DNA from 3 places in the Streptomyces sp. NPDC054863 genome. Region 2 is predicted to be linked to each of the others. Evidence: riboswitches for the same ligand, from Rfam matches in the RefSeq annotation. Region 2 holds a riboswitch; each other region holds the start of a gene.

What was found. Region 2 has a riboswitch for cyclic di-AMP ahead of ACWGIG_RS08570 (transglycosylase family protein). Riboswitches for the same ligand answer to the same signal wherever they lie in the genome.
Region 1: it holds a riboswitch for cyclic di-AMP, as region 2 does, so the genes downstream of both, ACWGIG_RS07260 (M23 family metallopeptidase) here and ACWGIG_RS08570 (transglycosylase family protein) in region 2, are expected to answer to the same signal.
Region 3: it holds a riboswitch for cyclic di-AMP, as region 2 does, so the genes downstream of both, ACWGIG_RS26340 (NlpC/P60 family protein) here and ACWGIG_RS08570 (transglycosylase family protein) in region 2, are expected to answer to the same signal.

Annotation. Positions count from the first base shown of each region.
Region 1 is NZ_JBSGZD010000023.1:3,897-8,190, forward strand. Features, by position in the region: gene ACWGIG_RS07250 (M16 family metallopeptidase) at 1-243, shown strand, start outside; gene ACWGIG_RS07255 (M16 family metallopeptidase) at 270-1,637, shown strand; cyclic di-AMP (ydaO/yuaA leader) riboswitch at 1,870-2,037, shown strand; gene ACWGIG_RS07260 (M23 family metallopeptidase) at 2,052-2,846, shown strand; gene ACWGIG_RS07265 (GntR family transcriptional regulator) at 3,028-3,687, shown strand; gene ACWGIG_RS07270 (HPr family phosphocarrier protein) at 3,927-4,208, opposite strand.
Region 2 is NZ_JBSGZD010000029.1:7,486-11,779, reverse strand. Features, by position in the region: gene ACWGIG_RS08585 (recombinase family protein) at 1-473, shown strand, start outside; partial or broken gene ACWGIG_RS08580 (cytochrome P450) at 521-808, shown strand; gene ACWGIG_RS08575 (transglycosylase family protein) at 926-2,041, shown strand; cyclic di-AMP (ydaO/yuaA leader) riboswitch at 2,319-2,516, shown strand; gene ACWGIG_RS08570 (transglycosylase family protein) at 2,519-3,235, shown strand; gene eno (phosphopyruvate hydratase) at 3,605-4,294, shown strand, end outside.
Region 3 is NZ_JBSGZD010000181.1:1,321-5,614, reverse strand. Features, by position in the region: gene ACWGIG_RS26350 (NlpC/P60 family protein) at 1-710, opposite strand, end outside; gene ACWGIG_RS26345 (hypothetical protein) at 971-1,324, shown strand; gene ACWGIG_RS26340 (NlpC/P60 family protein) at 1,404-2,678, opposite strand; cyclic di-AMP (ydaO/yuaA leader) riboswitch at 2,686-2,854, opposite strand; gene pcrA (DNA helicase PcrA) at 3,080-4,294, shown strand, end outside.

The DNA of each region.
Region 1 (4,294 bases), on a different contig from region 2:
GGCCGCGCCGACGAACTCTGCCGGTACGCCGTGCTGTTCGGCGACCCGCAGCTCGCCCTGAGCGCCGTGCAGCGCGTGCTGGACGTGACGGCCGAAGAGGTCCGGGCCGTCGCGCAGGCGCGCCTGCGCCCGGACAACCGCGCGGTCCTGGTCTACGAACCGCTCGCAGCCGCCGCCGATCTCGCAGACGACACGGCCGGCGAGGCCGCACAGGAAGACCAGCAGGAAGGGGCGGACAAGTGACGGAGACCGTAGCCGTGACCAGCGAGATGCAGTTCCACCCGCAGCCGCAGGCCGGGCCCGCCACCCCGTGGGCCTTCCCTGCCCCCGAGCGCGGCGCCCTGCCCAACGGGCTGACCGTGCTGCGCTGCGACCGTCCCGGCCAGAAGCTGGTGGCCGTCGAGGTCAATCTCGGGGCGCCTCTTGAGGCCGAGCCCGCGGGCCTGGACGGGGTGGCCACGATCATGTCGCGCGCCTTCACCGAGGGCACCGACAAGCACTCCGCCGAGGAGTTCGCCGCCGAGCTGGAGCGCTGCGGCGCCACCCTCGACGCGTACGCCGACCACCCCGGCATCCGGGTCTCCCTCGAAGTGCCGGTCTCCCGGCTGCCCAAGGCGCTCGGCCTGCTCGCCGACGCCCTGCGCGCGCCCGCGTTCGCGGACGGCGAGATCGACCGTCTCGTGCGCAACCGGCTCGACGAGATCCCGCACGAGGCGGCCAACCCGTCGCGGCGGGCCGCCAAGCAGCTCTCCCACGAGCTGTTCCCGGCGGACCTGCGCATGTCGCGCCCCCGCCAGGGCACCGAGGAGACGGTCAAGGCCATCGACTCCGCGGCCGTGCGCGCCTTCTACGAGGCGCACGTCCGCCCGGCCACCTCCACCGCCGTGGTCGTCGGCGACCTGACGGGCATCGACCTGGACGCCGTCCTGGCCGACACCCTGGGGGAGTGGACGGGCAACACCGCCGCTCCCCGCCCGGTCCCGCCGATCACCGCCGACGACACCGGCCGTGTGGTCATCGTCGACCGCCCGGGTGCCGTCCAGACCCAGCTGCTGATCGGGCGCATCGGCGCGGACCGGCACGACCGCGTCTGGCCCGCCCAGGTCCTCGGCACGTACTGCCTCGGTGGCACCCTCACCTCGCGCCTGGACCGTGTCCTGCGCGAGGAGAAGGGCTACACCTACGGCGTGCGCGCCTTCGGGCAGGTCATGCGCTCCACGGCCGATGGTGCGGGAGCGGCCATGCTGGCCATCAGCGGCTCCGTGGACACCGAGTCGACCGGGCCCGCCCTGGACGACCTCTGGAAGGTCCTGCGGACGCTCGCGGCCGAGGGGCTCACCGACGCCGAGCGCGATGTCGCCGTGCAGAACCTGGTCGGGGTCGCCCCGCTCAAGTACGAGACGGCGTCCGCCGTCGCGGGCACGCTGGCCGACCAGGTCGAGCAGCACCTGCCCGACGACTTCCAGGCCCAGCTGTACGCCCGGCTCGCCGCGACCGGCACGGTGGAGGCCACGGCGGCCGTCGTGAACGCGTTCCCGGTGGACAAGCTGGTCACGGTCCTGGTCGGCGACGCCTCGCAGATCGCGGAGCCCGTACGGGCGCTGAACATCGGTGAGGTCACGGTCGTCACCGGCTGACCGGTGGAAGGCCGCCTCACAGGCCCTCCACACAACCGGTACAAAGCATGACAAGAAGGACCCCGATGACTCCCGAGTCGTCGGGGTCCTCCCTTTTGTCCGATTTATTGGAGAGGTTGCCTGTCTGCCGTGTGGGCTCCGTTACAAAAACGGCTGTCTGTTTGGCGATTGAAAGAAGTGCCGCTTAGCGTCGGTCCGGCTGTCCGTCAGAGTGCGCCGCAACCGTGGCACCGGGCAGTCATCGCCGAGTCCCCGTCAGGCGCGAGCCTGGGGAGCCGGGGACCCATTCAGTCCCTGGGGTGAATCGGACGCCATCGCCCTTCACGGGCCGGTGGGGCCCGTAGGAGACCTTCCTGCTCCGAACCCGTCAGCTAACCCGGTAGGCGAGAAGGAAGGAAAGGAAACAGCCACTTCATGGCGTTCACCCGTGCCGCCGGGAAGCACCGGCGTCCCTCCGTGCTGTCGCGCAGGAGCGCAAACATCGCCGGAGTCGCCGCACTCACCACGACCGGTGTCATCGGAACGCTGGCCCCGCAGGCCATCGCCGCCGAGCACGACCTGGCCGCCGAGGACACCGGCACCATCCGCGCCGTCGTCATGGAGGACTCCGTGACGGAGGCCCTCACCGCCCAGGTCGAGGCCCAGGCCACCGCCCAGAAGCAAGCGTACGAGAAGGCCGAGGCCGAGCGGAAGGCCGAGGAGGCCCGCAAGGCCGAGGTCAAGCGCAAGGCGGAGGCCAAGGCCAAGAAGGAGCGCGAGGAGCGCGAGCGTGCCGCCCGCGAGGCCGAGCGCAAGCGCCTCAACGCCTTCCGGCTGCCCGTCGCCGGCTCGTACGTCTCCACCGGCTACCAGTCCGGCGGCGCGATGTGGTCCTCCGGCAGCCACTCCGGTGTCGACTTCCACGCCTCGTCGGGCAGTTCCGTCGTCGCCGTCGGTGCCGGCACGGTCGTCGAGGCCGGCTGGGGCGGGGCGTACGGCAACAACGTCGTGATCAGGATGAACGACGGCTCGTACACCCAGTACGGCCACCTCTCCTCGATCGGCGTCTCCGTCGGCCGGTCCGTCGCGGCCGGCGAGCAGATAGGCCTCTCCGGCTCCACGGGCAACTCCACCGGCCCGCACCTGCACTTCGAGGCCCGCACCTCCTCCGAGTACGGCTCGGACATCGACCCGGTCGCGTACCTGCGCGGCCACGGCGTCAGCGTCTGACCGCACCCGCCGCGGTCGCACGTGCGGTGGCCGCTCCCGCTGTTCCGGAATGCCCCGGCTCTTCACGAGCCGGGGCATTTCCGTGTGCGCATTCCTCGGAGATCCCGGATTTTCTTCGGTAATTCCCCCGTGTTGCAATAGAGTTGAGAGAAGGCTTCGGCGGGCAGACGGGGGTCCTGGCATGCGCATTCCCGCGCATTCGGTGTGTACGGCGATTCGCGACGACATCGTGTCCGGATTCCTGCCGTGCGGCAGCCGACTCACGGAAGAGGTGCTGGCCCGCAGGTACGGCGTCTCGCGCGTCCCGGTCCGCGAGGCGCTGCGCACCCTCCAGGCCGAGGGCTTCGTCACCACCCGCAGGCACGCGGGCGCCTGCGTCGCCGAGCCGACCGCGCAGGAGGCCGCGGACCTCCTGGAGATGCGCACGCTCCTGGAGCCGCTCGGCGCCGCGCGTGCGGCCGTTCGGCGCAGGGAGGCGCACCTCAAGGTGTTGCGCGGCCTGGTCAGGATGGGCCAGGAGCGGGCCGGGCGGGCGGAGGGCGAGGACCTGACCGCCCTGACCGGCTGGTTCCACGAGACCCTCGCCCAGGCGTCCGGCAGCCCCGGCCTGATCACCCTGCTGACCCAGCTCAAGCACAAGATCGCCTGGATGTACGTGGTGGACCGGCCGGCCAGGCCCGCCGAGGCGTGGGCCGAGCACGGCGCGATCGTCGACGCGGTGACCAGGCGGGACGCGGAGCTGGCCAGGACGCTGACCGCGCGGCACGCGGAGCGGGCGCTGGCCGCGTACCGCATGAGGATTCCGCAACAAGCCGTCAACGCGGCGGGCGGCCGGAATTAACACGAGGGCCGTATACAAGCAGTAGGGGAAATCGGTGGGCGGCGAAAACCCTGGGCGAAAGCCGTATGGGAAAACCGCGGGCCGGAATCGGATACCGGATGGACGCAATTCCACCGGCGTCTTCGGCACCCTGAATTCAGGGGAAACGCCGACAGCCGCGGCCCCCGAATCGGGGGAGGCCACGGCTGCCGGGTCAAGAATTCGCCCGTACGGGCGCGACCTTATGGGGTCTCAGAAGGTCAGACGGTCTCGGGGAGCTCGTCCAGGCCCTCGGCGACCAGCTTCGCCAGACGGTCCAGAGCCGCGTCCGCACTCTCGGCCTCGGACGCGAGCACGATCTCCTCGCCGCCCTGCGCACCCAGGCCCAGCAGCGCCAGCATCGACGCCGCGTTGACCGGGTTGCCGCCCGCCTTGGCGATGGTGACGGGGACGCCGGTGGCCGTGACGGCGCGGACGAAGATGGAGGCGGGGCGGGCGTGCAGGCCCTCGGCCCAGCCGACGGTGACGCGGCGCTCAACCATGGTGTTGCCCTTCATGTGCTTATTGGTTGTCTAGACCAGTCTCTCACGTGGTGCGGGCTGCTCTGCCCGGCAAAAGTCCCGCCGAA
Region 2 (4,294 bases):
AGCGCAAGGAGTTCTTTGACCTGTTCCACATCGAGGTGCTCCTCGGTGTGAGGGAGGGGCCGCTCAAGCCCGGGACCAAGTGCGAAGTCAGCGAATGGCACTGGGAGACCGGAACGCTGGTCCCCCAGGACCCGACGGATGCCGAGTGGCAGGCCGTAGTCGACATGCTGCGTCCGCACCTGTCAAAGAAGCACTTCGCCGGCAAGTACGACATCCGTCAGCAGTTCTGCGGCATGCTGCACAGGCTTCGCCACGGCATGGGGTGGAGAGACATGCCCCTCACCTGGGGAGTCGTCGACCCCATTCGTACCCGTCAGTTGAAGTGGTGGCGGGCGGGGCTGTGGCCCGAAGTGATGAGCAGGCTGGAGGCGGGGACCCGGGGCACTCCCGCGTACCAGCGCCCCCGGCTGCCTGGACTCGCCGTGACCGTTCAGCTTCGTTCCGGCCCGGTCGCTCAGGGGCAGCGCGGGTAGGTGGGAGTGCAAGGGGGCGACGTCTGGTCCCACAGCGCCGCCACCGGCCGGACCGGTTCCAGAATGCGGACGCCCTCGATCTCAGCCGTCGGGACAACCAGCATCTTGGCTACGGTCACGGCATCCACTACTGCCTCGGTGCCCCCCTCGCCCGCCTCGAAGCGCAGACGGCTCTGGCGGCCCTGCTGACCCGCCTCCCTGACCTGCAACTCGCGGAAGATCCTGCCGATTTGAGGTGGCGTGGGGGCCTCATCATGCGCGGACTGCGCACCCTCCCGGTGGAGTTCGGGGAAGTCGTACGGACACCCGGAGCTGATGGTGCGTCAGCTATGTGACCTTCGCGTGATCTGCACTGCATCGACTTGTGACGGGTGTTCGACTGCGGCTACGTTCACGGGCGACCCGGCAGTTACGGCCAGAAGCCGGGTCACCGTCAGCTGAAAGGCAACCGCATGCGCTCCGGGAACGGTAAGCACCGCCGCCCGCGTCAGGCACCCGCTCTCATCGTCGCGGCAGGGGTGACCGGCTCCGCACTCGCGATTCCGCTCCTGGGCGCGACCAGTGCCAGTGCGGTCGAGGCGAACACCTGGGACCGCGTCGCCGAGTGCGAGAGCGGCGGCATGTGGAGTGCCGACCTGAGCAACGGCTACTACGGCGGCCTGCAGTTCTCGCAGGAGAAGTGGGAGCAGTACGGCGGCACCGCGTACGCCGCGCGCCCCGACCTCGCCAGCCGTGGACAGCAGATCAAGGTCGCCGAGAAGGTGTTCGCCGCCGAGGGCCCGCAGGCCTGGCCGAGCTGCGCCGTCGTCTCCGGGCTCGCCCCGGGTGGTGGCTCCGGTTCCGGTTCCGCTTCCGGCGGCGTCGACGCCGCCGACCCCGGTACGGACACCGGCGCTACGCCCAAGCCCCCGGCGGGCTCCGTGAAGCCGGACACCCCCGGCACGGAGCCCCAGCACGAGGGCACCCCGGACGCGGGTACGGAAAAGGGTGCGCCGACGGACCCCGCGACACCCACCCCTCCCGCGACGCCCACCACTCCGGCCACGCCCGCCACCCCCGGCGGCGAGCAGCCCGCCGAGCCGCTTCCCGGCTCCAGCATCGAGCCCAGCACCGGCCCGGACACTCCGGCCGCCCCGGACGCCGGGCAGCCGTTCCCCGGCACCACCACGCCCGGTGCGCAGACCCCCGGCGCCGAGTCCCCGGCCACACCCACCACGCCCGCCACACCGGGCACTCCCGACCCCGCGGCTGGCAGTCAGGGCAAGCACCGCGGCGAGCCCGCTCCCGAGAACTCCCTTCCCGGACAGGACGATTCGTCCGCCCCGGAGAAGGCCGACGGGCGCGAGGCGGGCGGTCATGCCTCCCGCGGCGGCGACAAGGGGGCGGACGGGACCGCACCCGAGCCGGGCAACTACACCGTGCGGCCCGGCGACAACCTCTGGCACATCGCCGACGAGGCGCACGTGCCCGGCGGCTGGCCCGCGCTCTACGAGGCCAACCGCAAGGCCGTGGGCGGCGATCCGGACCTCATCAAGCCAGGCCAGAGCCTCGACCTGAGCGAAAACTAGGCCCAGAACACGGGTACTTCAGGGTCTTATGTCCGGTTCTGCGCAAGTGAGACATGAGTCTCTCTGCCCCAACTGGCGCGTCCCTGCGGGAAGGTCCTGCCGTGCCCCCTCTGACCTGCGTAAACGGCCGTGCAGGGAGGGCAAGTAGGGGCCGAATGTCCCCGATGTGCCTCTTTGAACATCGGGGACACCTGTGATTACGGTCGTCCTCGCTCGCCACCGGTGAGCACCGGAGCCCGTCACGCCGAATCCTGCCGGCGGGCCCCGGGAGCAGTCGTCGCGTAAAGCGCCGTAGGCAGGAGCGGGGGACCCAAGGTAAGTGCCGGGACCGGACGTTGAGAGACGTGACGGGAACGGCTTGGGGTGAAGCCTTCGAGACGGAACGCAGCCGACACGGTGCGGACCCGACCGAGGGCCGGGCGAACTCACAGCCCGAACCCGACAGCTCACCTCGAAGGCGTCGGTGAGGGGATTTTCATGTCGCTGTTCAACGGCAAGGGCAAGCACCGTCGTCCGTCCAAGGCCACCCGGGTCGCCACCCTCGCGGGTGTCACCGGTGTCGCGGTCGCCGCTCCGCTGATGGGGGCCTCCACGGCCTCCGCCGCCTCCGTCGACACCTGGGACGCGGTCGCCCAGTGCGAGTCCGGCGGCAACTGGTCCATCAACACGGGCAACGGCTACTACGGCGGCCTGCAGTTCACCAACTCCTCCTGGGCCGCCGCCGGCGGCACCAAGTACGCGCCGCGCGCCGACCAGGCCTCCAAGGGCCAGCAGATCGCCGTGGCCGAGCAGCTCCTCAAGATCCAGGGCCCCGGCGCCTGGGCCTGCGCGGGCGCCGGCAACCTCAGTAACGACGGTGTCGACCCGGGCGTCAGCACCGGCTCGGGCGCACAGAAGTCCGCCCCGAAGAAGGAGCAGCGCTCCGAGGCCCCGGCCTCCCGCTCCGAGTCCCGCAAGGCCCCGAAGCAGGAGCAGCGCTCCGAGACCCGCTCGGTCCCCAAGGTCGAGTCGAAGGCCGGCGGCCCGATCAAGAAGGGTGACGGCGAGTACGAGGTCAAGTCCGGCGACACCCTCTCGAAGATCGCCGAGGCGAAGGGCGTCAAGGGCGGCTGGCAGCACATCATGGACCTGAATGAGGAAGTCGTCTCCGACGCCGACCTCATCTTCCCGGGTCAGCAGCTCCACCTGAGCTGACCCCGCGGGGACTTCGGCGGCCCACCCCCGCCCGGTCCCCGCCCCGTGGAGCGGACGGCCCACCCCCGTCCGCTCCGCACTCCTGGTCCCCGGCCGGGCGCGACTTCCCCCTGTACGCGCCGGGCCGGGGCCCTTTTGTGTCCGCGTCCCCTCATATGTGCAGGGCCCGTAGGCACGCTGAGTGAACGGATCCGTAACACATGGCGACGACCCTTATGTCCTTCGTCCCGTAATACAGGCATTCGGGCATCTTTTCGTCCCAGCGGGCGGTCGATCGGCTGGCTGTCGTCCGCGATCCGGTTAGGCTCATGTCGCAAGGCCGAAAGCGACCCTGCACCCTGCTTCCTCAGCGTCACATCCCATAAGGAGATGCTCGTGCCGTCCATCGACGTCGTCGTAGCCCGGGAAATCCTGGACTCCCGAGGCAATCCCACGGTCGAGGTCGAGGTCGGCCTCGACGACGGCAGCACCGGTCGTGCTGCTGTCCCGTCCGGCGCCTCCACCGGCGCCTTCGAAGCCATCGAGCTTCGCGACGGTGACCCCAACCGCTACATGGGCAAGGGTGTCGAGAAGGCAGTCCTCGCCGTCATCGAGCAGATCGGCCCGGAGCTCGTCGGCTACGACGCGACCGAGCAGCGCCTGATCGACCAGGCGATGTTCGACCTCGACGCCACCGAGAACAAGGGCTCCCTCGGCGCCAACGCCATCCTGGGCGTCTCCCTCGCGGTGGCCCACGCGGCCTCCGAGGCGAGCGACCTGCCGCTGTTCCGCTACCTCGGTGGCCCGAACGCGCACCTGCTGCCCGTCCCGATGATGAACATCCTCAACGGTGGGTCGCACGCCGACTCCAACGTCGACATCCAGGAGTTCATGATCGCCCCGATCGGCGCGGAGTCCTTCTCCGAGGCCCTTCGCTGGGGCGCCGAGGTCTACCACACCCTCAAGAAGGTGCTGAAGACCAAGGGCCTGTCCACCGGCCTGGGCGACGAGGGCGGCTTCGCCCCGAACCTGGAGTCCAACCGCGCCGCGCTCGACCTCATCGTCGAGGCCATCACGCAG
Region 3 (4,294 bases), on a different contig from region 2:
CCGCGCGGCATCTCGGTGCGCTTCCCGCGACTGGCACGGTCGCCGCCGCCACCCGCCTCGCCGTGCCCGTCCTGGGCCGCGTACCGGGCGCGGTCGTCGGCGGTGAGCCGGGAGAGCAGTTTCTCGGCGCCGGAGATCTTCTCCTGGATCTTCGCCTTCTGCTTCTTCAACTCGCCCTGCTGTTCGGCGAGTTCGGAGAATCTCTGGCCGGCACTGCCGCGCAGCCGGGCGATCTCGGCGACCTGCCGCTGCGCGCCCAGCACTTTGACGGCCTGCCGGTCGCTCGCCCGCCCGGCGATCGCGGCCCGCTCCAGGTACTGGTCGGGGTTCGAGGTCAGCGCGACCTGGAGCGCGGGCTCGATGCCCCCGGTGCGGTACTGGGACGCGGCCAGAGCGCCGAGCGAGCCGCGTGCGGAGTTGAGCTGCTCCGTCTTGCGTGCCGCCTCGTCCCGTAGCTGGCCGAGCGACTTCTTCGTCCGCTCGGCCTTCTCCTGCACGCCGTTGTACGCCTCGGTGGCGGCCTCTGCGTCGTGGTACAGCTTGTCGATCTTCGACTTGATCTGTGCCGGAGTGAGCGTCGGCTCCGCCTGCGCGGTGCCCTCCAGTGCGGTGGCGCCCGCGGCCCCTGCCAGTGCGAGGGTGACCGCGGTGGTACGGGCACTGCGAGCGGTGCTGAGTGAGCGCTGCTTGGGCTTCCGGTGCGCTGCCACGAGGGCGTTCACGTCCTTCCACTGGTCCGTCCGGCCGAGTGAGGGGGAGGGGAGTCGGCCGTCTGGGGAGGGACGCTAAACCTGGACGTCACGGCACAGCCTTCGAATGAGCGCTAATGGCAGGAAGAGGTCGAGTACTGGTCGCGGATGATCGACGACAGGGATGCGGAATCACCACTTCCGCGCCCTCTGCGACCGATGGGACGGAATGGCCCGCCCTGCCGCCGTCGCCCTGCTAACGCCTGGCTAGGCTCCGCCCCATGGACGTCACGATCAATGTCTTCGTAGGACTGCACATCATCGGCATCGCCTCGCTCCTCGGCGGCTTCCTGACCCAGATGAAGGCGATGGGCGCGGGCACCGCCCGTTTCACACCCCCGATGCTGCACGGTGCGCTGACCATGCTGGTGACCGGCATCGCCCTGGTCGGCATCCACCAGGCCCAGGACCACCCCCTCAACAACGTCAAGCTCGGCATCAAGCTGGCGATCCTGGTGGTGATCCTGGGCCTCGTCTACGTCAAGCGCGATGACGAGAAGGTGGAGAAGGCCCTGTTCGGCGCGGTCGGCGGGCTGACGGTCGTCAACATCTTCATCGCCGTCCTGTGGACCTGAGTTCCGGCGGGGCCGGTCAGGCCGACTGAGCTCCGGGGCGGGGCCGGTCAGGCCGACTGAGCTCCTGGGGCGGGGCCGGTCAGGCCGGCCGGATGCTCCCGTAGATCGGCATGTAGTAGATCGACTCCTCGCGCACCTTCGCGTTCGGCTTCGGCGCGTGGATCATCATTCCGTCGCCCTTGTAGATGCCGACGTGGCTGATGTCGTCGTAGAAGAACACCAGGTCACCCGGTTTGAGGTCCTTCGTCGCGACCCGTGTGCCGACCTTCACCTGGTCCCAGGTGGTCCGCGGCAGGTTCACCCCGGCGGCCCGCCAGGCGGCCTGGGTCAGTCCCGAGCAGTCGTACGAGGAGGGGCCGGTGGCGCCCCAGATGTACGGCTTGCCGATCTGCGCGCGGGCGAAGGCCAGCACCTTCGCGGCCTTGGTGGAGTACGAGCTTCCGGAGCCGGAGCCGGAGCCGGAGCCGCTACCGGAACCCGAACCGGAGCCGGACCCCGAGCCGCTGCCGGACCCCGCACCCGTACCCGGATCCCTGGCCGACCCGGATCCGGCCCCCTGCCCGGCCTCCTTCTCCTGCTCCCTCTCCCTCTCCTTCTCCCTCTCCCGCTCCTTCTCCCCGGCCGCCGCCTCCGCCTGCTGCCGCGCCAGCTCGTCCGCCTTGTGCCTGGCCGCCGCCTCGCGCTTGCGTTCCAGCTCCGCGAGCTCGGCCTTCTCCTCGGCGGTCAGCCGCGACAGCAGCCCGCGTGCCTGCCCGAGCTTGTCCTGCACGTCCTGCTTGGACTCCCGCAGCGAGGCCTGCGAGGTGGTCAGCCGCTCCAGGCCGCGGGTCGCCACGGCCCGGTGCTTCGCGGCGGACTGCTGCTGCGCGGTGTAGTCGGCGACCAGCTTCCTCTGCTGATCGGTGGCCCGCGCCATCAGCCGCCGCGAATCGAAGTACGACTGCGGGTCGTGCGCCAGCAGCAGCGCGGCCGTGGGACCGACCGATCCGCTGCGGTACTGGGTGGCGGCGAAGGTGCCGAGCGAGCGCCTGGCCTCGTTGAGCTTGTCGGTGCGCTGTGCGACGTCGTCGAGGAGCCCCTCGACCTTCTCCTTCTGCTGCCGGGTGGCTTCCTTGGCCCCGTTGTACTTCTGGGTCGCCGCCCCGGCCTGCCGGTAGAGGTCGTCGACCTTCTGCTGCACCTCTTCGACCGACGGCTTGGGAGCGGCGGGAGGGACAGGAGAGGCGGGTGCGGCCTGTGCGGACTGGGCGACCAGACCGACGGTGACCAGGGCGGCGGCGGTGACGCCGACCCCGGGAGCGGTGGAACGTATCAGCGACGTGGCGCGGGTACGCGGCTTGCGATGCGATGCCAAAGCAGGCATTCCTTCCGTGGACCGCCTACCGGGTTAGCTGTCGGGTTCGGGCGGACTGACGGAAGGTGCCCTACGGCCCAGGTCGTGGGGGTACGGGCCGATTCACCCCGGTGATGCGTGTGGGTCCCCGGTTCCGAACCACCGTGCGGGCGGCGCGAATTCGGCGTGAGGGGACCGTTCCGGCGCGGTTCGCCGAGGGGGGTACGGGCCGCTCGCGCAGCACCGTAGCCAATCCCCGTGACGGGTGGGAAGCCTGATGTTCGATATGCCCGATACGTTTTCGTGACCTTAGCAAGGGCGTGAGTACAGGGTCACGGGCTGTGGTGGCGGACGGTGATCACGGGCCGGGGTGGCGGAAACCGGGGCCTGCTGTCAGTGGGGCCGCCTAGACTCGGTAGGCGATGAGCAGCCTCTTTGACGACAGCTTCCTGGCCGACCTCCAGCACAAGGACGACGCGGCCCCGCCTCCCCCGGAGGACACCGACGACGGTGCCCCCGCGGAGGAGGTCCCGCATGACCTCTTCGGGGGTGCGTTCGACGGTCCGCCGCCGCCCCGCGACGGGTACTACCGGGACGGCGCCCCCCGCCCGGTGGTCGACCCGGCGGCCCTCCTCGACGGGCTGAACGACAACCAGCGCGCCGCCGTCGTGCACGCCGGATCGCCGCTGCTCATCGTGGCCGGAGCCGGTTCCGGCAAGACCCGCGTGCTCACCCACCGCATCGCGCACCTGCTGTCCGCCCGCGGGGTGCACCCCGGCCAGATCCTCGCGATCACCTTCACCAACAAGGCCGCGGGCGAGATGAAGGAGCGCGTCGAGGAGCTGGTGGGCCCGCGCGCCCACGCGATGTGGGTGTCCACCTTCCACAGCGCGTGCGTCCGCATCCTGCGCCGCGAGTCCAAGAAGCTCGGCTTCACGAGCTCCTTCTCGATCTACGACGCCGCCGACTCCAAGCGCCTGATGGCCCTGGTCTGCCGCGACCTCGACATCGACCCGAAGAAGTTCCCGCCGAAGTCCTTCAGTGCCAAGGTCTCCAACCTCAAGAACGAGCTGATAGACGAGGAAGCCTTCGCGGGCCAGGCCGCCGACGGCTTCGAGAAGACCCTCGCCCAGGCCTACGCGCTGTACCAGTCCCGCCTCCGCGAGGCGAACGCACTGGACTTCGACGACATCATCATGACCACGGTGCACCTGCTCCAGGCGTTCCCCGACGTCGCCGAGCACTACCGGATGCGCTTCAGGCACGTCATGGTCGACGAGTACCAGGACACCAACCACGCCCAGTACACGCTCGTACGGGAGCTGGTCGGACCGTCCGGCGAGGACCGCGCGCCCGGCGAGCTGTGCGTCGTCGGTGACGCCGACCAGTCGATCTACGCCTTCCGCGGCGCGACGATCCGCAACATCCTCCAGTTCGAGGAGGACTACCCGGACGCGAAGACGATCCTCCTGGAGCAGAACTACCGCTCCACCCAGACGATCCTCACCGCCGCCAACGCCGTCATCGAGCGCAACGAGAACCGCCGCGCGAAGAACCTCTGGACCGATGCCGGCGCCGGATCCCAGATCACCGGGTACGTCGCCGACACCGAGCACGACGAGGCCCAGTTCATCGCC